Rubrivivax gelatinosus IL144: one gene and its partner. The main gene of each other region encodes a partner of the protein of the gene in region 2 in a complex. Links are inferred from orthologs where the notes say so. Each region holds a gene or a part of one and is shown on either strand. Other genes may lie near its edges. The genes, in order: RGE_RS17975 and smc.

The links.
Region 1: the proteins of smc (region 2) and RGE_RS17975 are in contact, whole or in part, in a crystal structure (PDB 3ZGX), measured with the Bacillus subtilis proteins. The link is inferred for Rubrivivax gelatinosus IL144 from one-to-one orthologs.

What each region holds. Positions count from the first base shown.
Region 1 is NC_017075.1:3,927,864-3,932,980, reverse strand. Bases 1,687-4,557 are described here. They hold RGE_RS17975 (segregation and condensation protein A), read right to left. Parts: upstream 3,616-4,557; coding sequence 2,758-3,615; downstream 1,687-2,757. Other genes in these bases: RGE_RS23370 (CHAD domain-containing protein), read left to right, coding at 3,914-4,557; RGE_RS17970 (DUF3460 family protein), read right to left, coding at 3,623-3,829; RGE_RS17980 (sensor histidine kinase), read left to right, coding at 1,687-2,757. Outside these bases: RGE_RS17990 (ParA family protein), read left to right, coding at 1-505; RGE_RS17985 (response regulator), read left to right, coding at 614-1,351; more of RGE_RS17980, read left to right, coding at 1,348-1,686; more of RGE_RS23370, read left to right, coding at 4,558-5,117. UniProt on the Bacillus subtilis protein: Participates in chromosomal partition during cell division. May act via the formation of a condensin-like complex containing Smc and ScpB that pull DNA away from mid-cell into both cell halves.
Region 2 is NC_017075.1:2,536,151-2,542,476, reverse strand. What follows is about bases 1,641-5,720. They hold smc (chromosome segregation protein SMC), read right to left. Parts: upstream 5,357-5,720; coding sequence 1,841-5,356; downstream 1,641-1,840. Other genes in these bases: queF (preQ(1) synthase), read left to right, coding at 5,496-5,720; RGE_RS11750 (cell division protein FtsZ), read right to left, coding at 1,641-1,844. Also shown: NAD-dependent DNA ligase LigA, read right to left, coding at 1-771; more of RGE_RS11750, read right to left, coding at 789-1,640; more of queF, read left to right, coding at 5,721-5,939; RGE_RS11735 (SET domain-containing protein), read left to right, coding at 5,936-6,326. UniProt on the Bacillus subtilis protein: Required for chromosome condensation and partitioning.

The DNA of each region.
Region 1 (5,117 bases), 1.4 Mb from region 2 along the record:
CGACCGGCAGCAGTCCGCGCGCCAGTGGCTGGCGCAGCGCCCGGCGGCGCTGCCGCCGATCCGCGGCTGGGACGTCGAGCCGGGCGAGATCGTGCGCCCGCCCAAGGGCACGACGCACGTCGTGCTGGACACGCCGGCCGGCCTGCACGGCAAGCGCCTGGACGCGGTGCTGAAGATTGCCGACCGCATGCTGATCCCGCTGCAGGCGAGCCTGTTCGACATCCAGGCCACGCACGCCTTCGTGCAGGCGCTGCGCGAGCACAAGCGCGGCGCCGATCTGGCGATCGGCCTGGTGGCGATGCGCGTGCGCGAGCACACGCTGGCCCACGAGCAGCTGCAGCAGTACCTGCGCACGCTGCCGGTGCCGGTGCTCGCCTCGCTGCGCGACACGCAGAACTACGTGCAGCTGGCCGCGCGCGGGCTGACGCTGTGGGACGTCGCGCCCGGCCGTGTCGAGCGCGACCTCGCGCAATGGGCGCCGCTGCTGGAGTGGATCACGCGCTGAGGCCGCGTCGTTCTCCCGGACGACGTTCCCCAAACGGGGGGTGAACCGGCGCGAGGAGGTCGAGCCCAGAATCCCCCGAACGCATCCGCGACGGCGTGGGGAGGGACCATGAAAGTCCTGCTGGTCGACGACCATCCGCTGATCCTCTCGGCCCTTCAGGCGGTCATCCGCGGCATGGGCGACGACGTCGCCGTGCTCGGTGTGGCCAGCGCCGAAGCCGCCCGCGAGGCCCTGAAGCTCGACGCCGCCCACGACCTCGTGCTGCTCGACCTGGCGCTGGGCGACGCCGACGGCTTCCAGGTGCTGGCCGAGTTCCGCGCCGCCTACCCCGAGCTGCCGGTGGTCGTCGTCTCGGCGTCCGACCGCGCCAGCGACGTCATCCGCGCGATCGATCTCGGCGCGATGGGCTTCGTGCCCAAGCGCACCTCGAACAAGGCGCTGTGCGAGGCGCTGCGCATGGTGATGTCCGGCGGCCTGTACGTGCCGCCCAACATGCTCGGCCTGGACGCGCGGCCGCCGGCCGACCCCGCCGAGACCGTGCCCAGCGCGCTGTACATGGTGCCCGACGCACCGCTGGGCGAACGCGCCCAGCCCGAGCCGCACCAGGAGGCGCCGTCGCTGGCGCGCATCGGCCTGACGCCGCGCCAGGGCGAGGTGCTGGGCCTGCTGCTCAAGGGCCTGCCGAACAAGCTGATCGCGCGCGAACTCGACCTGTCGGTGGAAACCGTCAAGGACCACGTCGCCGCGGTGCTGCGCGCGCTGGGCGTCAGCACGCGCACGCAGGCCGTGCTGGCGGTCAGCCAGATGATGCAGCGTCAGAACGGCTGGACGCCGCCGCGGCCGTGACGCTCGCTCCCGCGGCCTGTCCCCGGTCCGGGGCGCCGCAGTCTCTGCCCGCCGGATCGCCGGCCGACGCCTTGCGGGCGCTGTACCGCCAGGCGCCGGCGATGCTGGTCGGCGACGCCTTCGGCCTGGGCCTGGTGCTGATGGCCTTCGGCGGGTACTCCTCCCGCCGCGTGCTGCTCGCCTGGGTCGGCGCCTTCTCCATCGTCTGGGCGCTGCGCCTGCTGCACTACCTGCGCTGGACACGGCGCGGCCCGGCCGACGAGCAGCGCCTGCACGCCTGGCGCCGCAGCTGGGGCCTGCTGGTGCTGGTGCACGGCGCGCTCTGGGCCGCCGCGGTCTGGCTGTTCTGGGGCCGCGGGCCCTTGGCGCACACGACGGTGCTGCTGCTCGTGCTCTACAGCTTCTGCCTGGCGTCGGTGCAGCTCCTGGCCTCGCAGCGCGGCCTGTTCCTGGCCTACAACGGGCTGGTGCTCGGTGCCACCGTGCTGCGTGTGGCCAGCGACGACTCGCTCGACGGCCATCTGGAACTGGCGGCCGTCGTCGCCAGCCTGTTCGTCGTCACCTGGGTGATGGCGCGCGCCCACGGCAGCGCGCTGCACGAGGCGATCCGGCTCAAGGCCCGCACCGACGAGCTGGCCGGCCAGCTGCGGGTCGAGAAGGCCGAAGCCGAGGCGGCGCGGCGCGCGGCCGAGGCGGCGTCGCGCGCCAAGACCCAGTTCTTCGCCGCTGCCAGTCACGACCTGCGCCAGCCGCTGCACGCGATGTCGCTGTACGTCGAGGCCTTGCAGCAGCGCCCGCACGAGCCCGAGGTCGCGGCGCTGGTGCAGGGCGTCGACGCCTCGGTGCGTGCGCTCGACGAGCTGTTCGGCGAGCTGCTGGACCTGACGCGGCTGGACTCCGGCGGCATCGAGCCGCGCCCGCGGCCGCTGGCGATGCAGCCCCTGTTCGCCCGGCTGCGCCTGCACTTCGAGCCGCTGGCCGAACACAAGCGCCTGGTGCTGCGTTTCCACGGCGCGCAGCACGCGGCCTTCGCCGACCCGGTGCTGGTCGAGCGCGTGCTGCACAACCTGCTCGGCAACGCGATCCGCTACACCGAGCACGGCGGCGTGCTGGTCGCCTGCCGCCGCCGCGGCGGGCGGCTGCTGCTGCAGGTCTGGGACACCGGCGTCGGCATCGACGCGCAGCACCTGCCGCGCGTGTTCGACGAGTTCTTCCAGGTGCGCGGCATGGTCCCGGCGCTTCAGCGGCGCGGCCTCGGCCTGGGGCTGGCCATCGTGCGCCGGCTGGGCGTGCTGATCGGCAGCGAGGTGCGCGTCTGCTCGCGGCCCGGCCGCGGCTCGGTGTTCTCGCTGTCGCTGCCGCTGCGCCAGGGCGCGGCCCTGCCCGAGCAGACCGAGAAGGTCTGATCAGGCCGGCTGGTAGGCCAGGCGCACGTAGATCGGCGCGAAGGCCTCGGCCTGGGTCACCTCGACGAGGTGCTCGCGCGCCAGCTCCAGCATCGCGATGAAGGTGACGACCAGCACCGGCGCGCCGCGTGCCACGTCGAACAGCTCCTGGAACTCGACGAAGCGCCGCCCCTGCAGCCGGCGCAGCACGACGGTCATGAACTCGCGCACCGAGAGCTGCTCGCGCGAGATCGTGTGGTGCTGGTTGAGCCGGGCGCGCTTGAGGATGTCGGCCCAGGCGGCGCGCAGGTCGTCGGGGTCGACGTCGGGGAAACGCGGCGCCAGCGACTGTTCGACGTAGACCTGGGCGCGCAGGAAGTCGCGGCCCATCACCGGCAGCGCGTCCAGGCGCGCGGCGGCGAGCTTGATCTGCTCGTACTCGATGAGCCGGCGCACGAGCTCGGCGCGCGGGTCCTCGGGTTCGCTGCCGTCCGGGTTCTTCTTGGGCGGCAGCAGCATGCGCGACTTGATCTCGATGAGCATCGCCGCCATCAGCAGGTACTCGCTGGCGAGCTCGAGATTGCGCCGCCGCAGCTGCTCGACGTAGTCCAGGTACTGGCGCGTGACGTCAGCCAGCGGGATGTCGAGGATGTTGAAGTTCTGCTTGCGGATCAGGTAGAGCAGCAGGTCCAGCGGGCCTTCGAAGGCCTCGAGGAAGACCTCCAGCGCATCCGGCGGGATGTAGAGGTCCTGCGGCAGCCTGAACAGCGGCTCGCCGTACAGGCGGGCGACGGCGACCTGGTCCACGACGTCCTGTGCGGCCGGTTCGGCTGCCGCTTCCGCGGTCGGCAGCGCCTCGGGCAGGGCGGGCGAGTCCAAGGGCGCTTCAGCGGCCCTTGGGCTGGTAGACGTAGGGCTGCTGCGGCACGCGCGCCTGGCGCCAGGCCTGCAGCGCCTCGCGGTCGACCGCCTTGTCCCACAGCAGCGCGCGGCCGGCGCGCTGTTCGTCTTCGAGCGACGGACGCTGTTCCTTCAGCTTGGCGATGAAGTCGGTGACGTCGGAGGTGTAGGGCTTGCGGAAGAACGGGGGCATAAGCGGCGCGGAAGCGACAATTCGGGCGACTCACGAGTTTACCGGCCGGGCCGCCCGCGCGCCCGCTTCGCCCCAAGGACAGGCATGAGGGAAATCGAGCTGAAGTTCCAGATTCCGGCCGCTGCGCGCGACCGGGTGCAGCGCGCCGTCGCGACGAAGACCGCGCGTGTGCTGCCGCTGGCCGCCGCCTACGCCGACACCGCCGACGAGCGCCTGGCGCGCGCCGGCTTCGCGCTGCGTCTGCGGCGCGAGGGCACGCGCTGGGTGCAGACGCTCAAGGGCCGCGGCGACGGCCTGATGGACCGCCTGGAGCACGAGGTCGAGCTGCCCGACACCGCTGCCGCCCCGGTGCTGGACCCGGCGCGCCACGCCGGCACCCCGGCCGGCGACGCGCTGGCCCGGCTGCTGGCCGACGGCGCGCCGCTGATCGAGCGTTACCGCACCGAGATCGTGCGCCAGCTGCGCCGCGTGCGTTCCGGCGGCGCGGTGATCGAGATCGCGCTCGACGAAGGTCGCATCGTCGCCGGCGAACGCAGCGCCGCGGTCTGCGAGATCGAGTTCGAGCTGCTGTCCGGCCCGCCGGCGGCGCTGCTGGCGCTGGCCGAGCAGTGGGTGGCGCGCCACGGCCTGTGGCTGGACGTTCGCACCAAGGCCGAACGCGGCACGCGCCTGGCGCGCGGCCTGGAGCGTGTGCCGGCGGTGCGCGCCACGGCGCCCGAGCTGCCAAGCGCGGCCGGCACGGCGCAGGCGTTCGGCGCGATGCTGCATTCGGCGCTGCGCCAGGTGCTGCCCAACGGCGCCGAGATCGCCTCGGCCACCGGCGAGGCCGAGACGCTGCACCAGCTGCGCGTCGGCCTGCGCCGGCTGCGCAGCGCGCTGAAGGTCTTCGCCGCCTGGTCGCCCGACGAGGCCGCCGCGCTGGCGCTCGACGAGGCGCTGGCCGCGCCCTTCGCCGCGCTGGGCGCCAGCCGCGACGCCGAGGTCGCCGCCGCGCTGCTGGCGCCGCTGGCCGAGGCCGGCGCGCCGCCGCTGGCCTTGCCCGGCGCCGACGACGCCCCGCTGCCGGCCGCCGTCGTCGCTGCCCCGGGCTACACCCGGCTGATGCTGCGCACGATGGCGCTGGCGCTGGTGGCGCTGCAGACGCCGGGCGGCCATCTGGAGCGTGCCGCCGCGGCGCGCCTGGCGGCCGACTGGCGCGAGGCGCGCCGCGACGCCCGCCGCTTCGCCCGGCTGGACACCGAGCAGCGCCACCGGCTGCGCAAGCGGCTCAAGCGCCTGCGCTACGCGA
Region 2 (6,326 bases):
CAGGCCGAAGGCGGCGAGCGCGTCCAGCGTCGCGCTGTGCGTCGCCGGCTGCTGCCAGCCCTGCACTTCGCCCAGGCCGTAGGCGTAGAAGCTCAGGCGCTTGTCGGCGAGCGAGCGGCTGTCGAGCTGGCGCACCGCGCCGGCGGCGGTGTTGCGCGGGTTGATGAAGGTCCTGGCGCCCTTCTCGCGCTGGCGTTCATTCAGGCGCTCGAAGTCGTCGCGCCGCATGTAGACCTCGCCGCGGACCTCCAGCACCGGCGGCGCCTCGCCGAACAGGCGCAGCGGGATCTGGCCGATCGTGCGGATGTTGTGCGTGACGTCCTCGCCGGTCTCGCCGTCGCCGCGGGTGGCGGCCTGCACCAGCAGGCCGGCTACGTAGCGCAGGTTGATCGCCAGGCCGTCGAACTTCAGCTCGGCAGCGTACTCGACCGGCGGCGCGTCCTCGCCCAGTTCCAGCTCGCGGCGCACACGCGCGTCGAAGGCCGCGGCACCGGCGGCGGTGGTGTCGGTCTCGGTGCGGATCGACAGCATCGGAACGACGTGGCGCACCGGCACCAGCCCGGGCAGCACCTGGCCGATGATGCGCTGCGTCGGCGAGTCGGGCGTCAGCAGCTCGGGGTGGTCGGCCTCGATCGCCTGCAGCTCCTGGAACAGGCGGTCGTACTCGGCGTCGGGGATCTCCGGCGCGTCGAGCACGTAGTAGCGGTGGGCGTGGTGGGCGAGCAGGCGGCGCAGCGCCTCCGCACGCGCGGCGGGGGTCGTCTCGGGCATGGGGGGATTCTGAAGGCTCAGCTGAACAGCCGCCGCGCCGCGGGCGAGCCGGCGGCCAGATCCAGCTTTTCGAGCTGGCCGTAAAGCTGTTCGAGCTCGCGGCCGATGGCGTCGAAGGCGTGCAGCGTCACCGGCTGGCCCTGGTCGTCGACGACGGTGGCGTCCATCTCGTCGGCCAGCGTCGTCGTCAGGCGGTGCCAGGTCGGGAAGGGTTCGAGGCGCGCCTCGGTCTGCGGCACGTCCAGCGCCAGCGTGCAGTCGCGCACGGCGGCGAGCTGGCCGTCCTCGGCCAGCGCGGCCTGCGGGTCGAAGCTCAGTACCAGCATCGGCGGCGCGCCGGCTTCCGCGCCCGGCAGCACCAGCCGCCCGGGCAGCGAACCCGGCACGAAGCCGTGGCGCTTGGCGGTCTGCTGCAGATAACCCACGGACCAGGCGACGTGGTTGGAGCGCAGCGTCACCGCCAGCTGGGCGTCCAGCGGGCTGGCCAGGCCGTCGAGTTCACGCGCGCGGGCCACGACTTCCAGCATGTCGGGGAAGTCGGGCATCGCGCCGACGGCCTCGCAGAAGGCCTGGACCTTCTGCACGAACTCGGAGTACTCGATCTCGTTGAGCGCGCCGCTGCGGCTGGCCAGCTGCACGCCGGCCTGCAGCTCGCCGTAGCGGTGGCCGGCGCGCGGCTGCTCCCAGTCGCCGGTCTCGGTATCCAGGCCTTCGACGTAGAAGGGCTTGGTGCCGGCGCGGCGCGACGGCGGCAGGTGCGAGAGCACGAAGTCGCCGGTGACAGGCGACTCCAGCGTCATCGGCACGATGGCGTCGATCAGCGCGTCCAGGCGTGCCGGGCGGCGGGTGGCCGCGGGCGGGTGATGGGGCGCCGGCGTGCCGTCCAGCGTCGGCTCGTCGGACGCATCGCCGGAGGCCGGCGCGCTGCCCAGGCCGGGTTCGACGCGGTCGGGCGCGTCGGGCTGGGCGTCGGCGCGGCGCGGGCCGGCGCGACGGGTGGAAAGCCAGCCCTGGACGATCAGGGCAACGAGAACGAGGCCGCCGACGAGGGCGAGTGCCGTGGTGAGGGTCATGCCGCTTCGGCGAAGCCGATGGCCGCTTCCATGTCGACGGCGACGATGCGCGAGACGCCCTGCTCCTGCATCGTCACGCCGATCAGCTGTTCGGCCATCTCCATCGCGATCTTGTTGTGGCTGATGAAGAGGAACTGGGTGCCCGCGCTCATCTCGGTGACGAGGTTGCGGTAACGCTCGGTGTTGGCGTCGTCCAGAGGTGCGTCGACTTCGTCGAGCAGGCAGAACGGCGCCGGGTTGAGCTGGAAGATCGCGAACACCAGCGCGATCGCGGTCAGCGCCTTCTCGCCGCCGGACAGCAGGTGGATGGTGCTGTTCTTCTTGCCCGGCGGCTGCGCCATCACCTGCACGCCGGCGTCGAGGATCTCGTCGCCGGTCATCACCAGCCTGGCCTGGCCGCCGCCGAACAGCGACGGGAACATGCGCCCGAAGTGCTCGTTGACCTGGTTGAAAGTGCTGCCCAGCAGGTCGCGCGTCTCCAGGTCGATCTTTCGGATCGCGTCTTCCAGCGTGGTGATGGCTTCGGTCAGGTCGGCGAGCTGGGCGTCGAGGAAGGTCTTGCGCTCGCGCGAGGCGGTGAGTTCGTCAAGCGCGGCGAGGTTGACGGCGCCCAGCGCCGCGATCTCGCGGTTGATGCGGTCGATCTCGGACTGCAGGCCCCAGAGCTTGACGCCGCCCTGCTCGATGCCGGTGGCCAGCGCCTCCAGGTCGACCTCAGCCGCCTGCAGCTGCTCCAGGTACTGCGCGCCGCCCAGCTGTGCCGCCTGCTGTTCGAGCTGCAGCTTGGTGATCTGCTCGCGCAGCGGCGCCATGCCCTGCTCCAGCCCCAAGCGCTGCTCGTCGGCGCGGCGCATCTGCGCCGACAGGTCGTCGTAGCGGCTGCGGGCGGCGCCCAGCTCGCGTTCGCGCTCCAGGCGCAGCGACAGCGCTTCCTGCAGCCCGGCTTCGGCTGCGGCGTCGTCGAAGCCGGCGAGTTCGCTGCGGATCTGCTCGGCGGCCTGCTCGTTGGCGGCGATCTGCGCACCGGCGGTTTCCAGCGCACGCTGCAGCTCGTCGCGGCGCGCGGCCAGCGAGCGCGCCTGGAAGCGCGCTTCCTGCGCCTGGCGCTCCAGCGCTCGCTGCTGCTCGCGCGCGTCGGCCAGGCGGCGGTCGGCGGCGATGACCTCGTCTTCGAGGTCGGCGTGGCGCTGCTGGGCCTCGCCGAGCTCGACGTCGAGTTCCTCGAAACGCGCTTCGCCGACGGCGCGGCGCTCCTCGATGGCCTCCATCTGGGCATCGATCTCGGCGAGCTCGTCGCCCAGCTGCTCGCGGCGCTGCAGCGCGGCCTCGGCCTGCTGGCTCAGGCGCAGCAGCTCGACGTGCAGCGCGTGGGCGCGGTTCTGCGCTTCGGCGGCTTCGCGGCGCGCGGCGGCCAGGCGGCCGCTGGCGTCGGTGTAGGCGGCTTCCAGGCGCACGGACTGGGTGCGCGTCTCTTCGGCGATCAGTGTCTGCGCGCGCTGCTGGCGGTCGAGGTTCTCGATCTCCTGGGCCCGCGCCAGCAGGCCGGCCTGCTCGGAGTCGGGCGCGTAGAAGGCGACGGCGAACTGGCTGACGGCGTGGCCTTCGCGCGTCATGACGACCTCGCCGTGCGTCAGCTGGCCGCGCAGGGCTAGCGCCGCGTCCAGCGAGTCGGCGGTGTAGACGCCTTCGAGCCAGTCGCCCAGCAGCGCCTTCAGGCCGGCGTCGCCCAGGCGCAGCAGGTCGGACAGCCGCGGCAGCGTGGCGTGCGTGCTGGCGATGGCGCCCGAGGGCAGCGCGTAGAAAGCCAGCTTGGCCGGCGGAGCGTCGGCGGCGAAGGCGCGCACGGTGTCGAGCCGGCCGACGGCCAGCGCGTTCAGGCGCTCGCGCAGCGCGGCTTCCAGCGCCGTCTCCCAGCCGGGTTCGATGTGCACCTGGCGCCACAGGCCCTGCATGCCGGTGAGGCCGTGGCGCTCCAGCCAGGGCTTGAGCTTGCCTTCGGTCTGCACTTTTTCCTGCAGCGTGCGCAGCGCCTCCAGACGCGCGGCGATGTCGGCCTGCTTGGCGTTCTCGCGGTTGACGGCGGTCTGCGCGGCGCGGCGCTGCTCGTCGAGCGCCGGCACCTGCTCGGACAGTTCGTGCAGCCGGCCTTCGGCTTCCTCATGGCGCTCGGCGGCGACGGCTTCGTCCTCGCGCAGCGCGTCCAGGCGCGCGGTGTCGGGCGCCTGCAGCTGCTGGCGCTCGCCGGCCAGGCGCTCGCGGCGCGTGCGCAGCTGGCGCGCCTGCTCGTCGAGGTTGCGGCTGTCGGCGGCCAGCACCTGGATCTGCTGCTGCACCTGGGTGACGGCGTTGCGCTGGCGGTTGGCGTCGGCCTGGGCGGCGCGCAGGCCGTCTTCCAGCGCCGGCAGTTCCAGCCCCTGGTCCTCGGCCTGGGCGACGAGCACGTCGGCCTCTTCCTCGGCGGCGACGATCTGTCCGGCGATGTCTTCCAGCTCGGCTTCGGCGGCGGCCTGGCGCTCGCGCCAGCCTTCGTTCTGCGCGTCGAGTGCGGCCAGGCGCTGCTCGGCACGCTGGCGGCCGTCGACGACATAGCGGATGCGTTCCTCGAGCCGGCTCACTTCCAGTGCCGCTTCGGACAGCGAACCCTGGCGCGCGTGCAGCTCGTCGCTGGCTTCGTAATGCGCCTGGCGCAGCTGCTCCAGCTCGGCCTCGACGTGGCGCAGCTCGGCCATGCGTTGCTCGAGCACGTTGGTCGCGGCCAGCACCGCGGTCTTGACACGTTCTTCCTCGCCGGCGGCGTCGCGCGCCTTCAGGAACCAGAGCTGGTGCAGCTTGGTCGTGCCGTCGTCCTGCAGCCGGCGGTAGGCGGCGGCGACCTCGGCCTGCTTCTCCAGCTTCTCGAGGTTGAGGTTCAGCTCGCGCAGGATGTCTTCGACCCGCGTCAGGTTCTCGCGCGTGTCCTTCAGCCGGTTCTCGGTCTCGCGGCGGCGTTCCTTGTACTTGGAGACGCCGGCGGCCTCTTCGAGGAACAGGCGCAGTTCCTCGGGGCGGCTCTCGATGATGCGGCTGATCGTGCCCTGGCCGATGATGGCGTAGGCGCGCGGGCCCAGGCCGGTGCCCAGGAACACGTCCTGCACGTCGCGCCGGCGCACCGGCTGGTTGTTGATGAAGTAGCTGGAGGTGCCGTCGCGCGTCAGCACGCGCTTGACGGCGATCTCGGCGAAGGCGTTCCACTGGCCGCCGGCACGCGCCGAAGCGTTGTCGAAGACGAGCTCGACGCTGGCCCGGCTGGCGGGCTTGCGCTGGCCCGAGCCGTTGAAGATCACGTCCTGCATCGACTCGCCGCGCAGTTCGCTGGCCTTGCTCTCGCCGAGCACCCAGCGCACCGCGTCCATGATGTTGCTCTTGCCGCAGCCGTTCGGGCCGACGACGCCGACACGCTGCCCGGGCAGCTGGAAGGTGGTCGGTTCGGCGAAGGACTTGAAGCCGGCGAGCTTGATCTGGTTCAGTCGCATCGAGGCGGCCGCTGGCGGCGGGTCAATACACGCAAGTGCTTGATCTACATGGCAAAACGCGCTCGACGGGGGAGCGCGCTGGTGGCCGGATGATAGCATCGCGCCCCTTTCCCCCCGGCCCCGCCGCCCCCGAACTCCGATGGCCCGCACCCCCCCCCGCCAGCGCACCGCCCCCGCGGTGCCGCCCACCCAGCCCAGCAAGGAACTGCAGGTCTTCCCGAACCCGGCACCCGAACGCGACTACGTGATCCGCTTCGACGTGCCCGAGTTCACCTGCCTGTGCCCGCTGACCGGCCAGCCCGACTTCGCCCATTTCACGATCGAGATCGTGCCGGACAAGCTGTGCGTCGAGCTGAAGAGCCTGAAGCTCTATTTCTGGAGCTACCGCAACGAAGGCGCGTTCCACGAGAAGGTGACCAACACCATCCTCGAGGACCTGGTGAAGGCCATCAAGCCGCGGTTCCTGCGCATCCACGGCAACTGGTTCGTGCGCGGCGGCATCGGCACCCACGTCACCGTCGAACACCGCGCCAAGGGCTGGAAGCCGGCCGCGCCGGTCGTGCTACCGGCGCCGCAGGCGTGAACGTGCCGGAGGCGCCGCGCGTCGAACGCCGGCCCTACCAGAAGTACGCGGTCGAGGTCGCTGTCAGCACCATCGACGGCCACGGTGTCTTTGCCGCCGAGGCCATCCCCGAGCGCGTGAAGATCGGCGAGATCCGCGGCGAGGCGCTGAGCGTCGAGCAGGCGCGCATCCGCGCGACGCGTCACGAACGCATCATGATCGTCGAGCTGTCGCCCAAGCGCGCGATCGACTTCACGCTGTCGACCGACCCGATGCGCTACACCAACCACAGCTGCCGGCCCAACGCCCGGCTGGTGCTGGACAACGGCCGCGTAGAGTTCTTCTCGCTGCGCGCCATCGCCCCGGGTGAGGAGATCACCGTCGACTACGGCGAGACGCACCACGGCG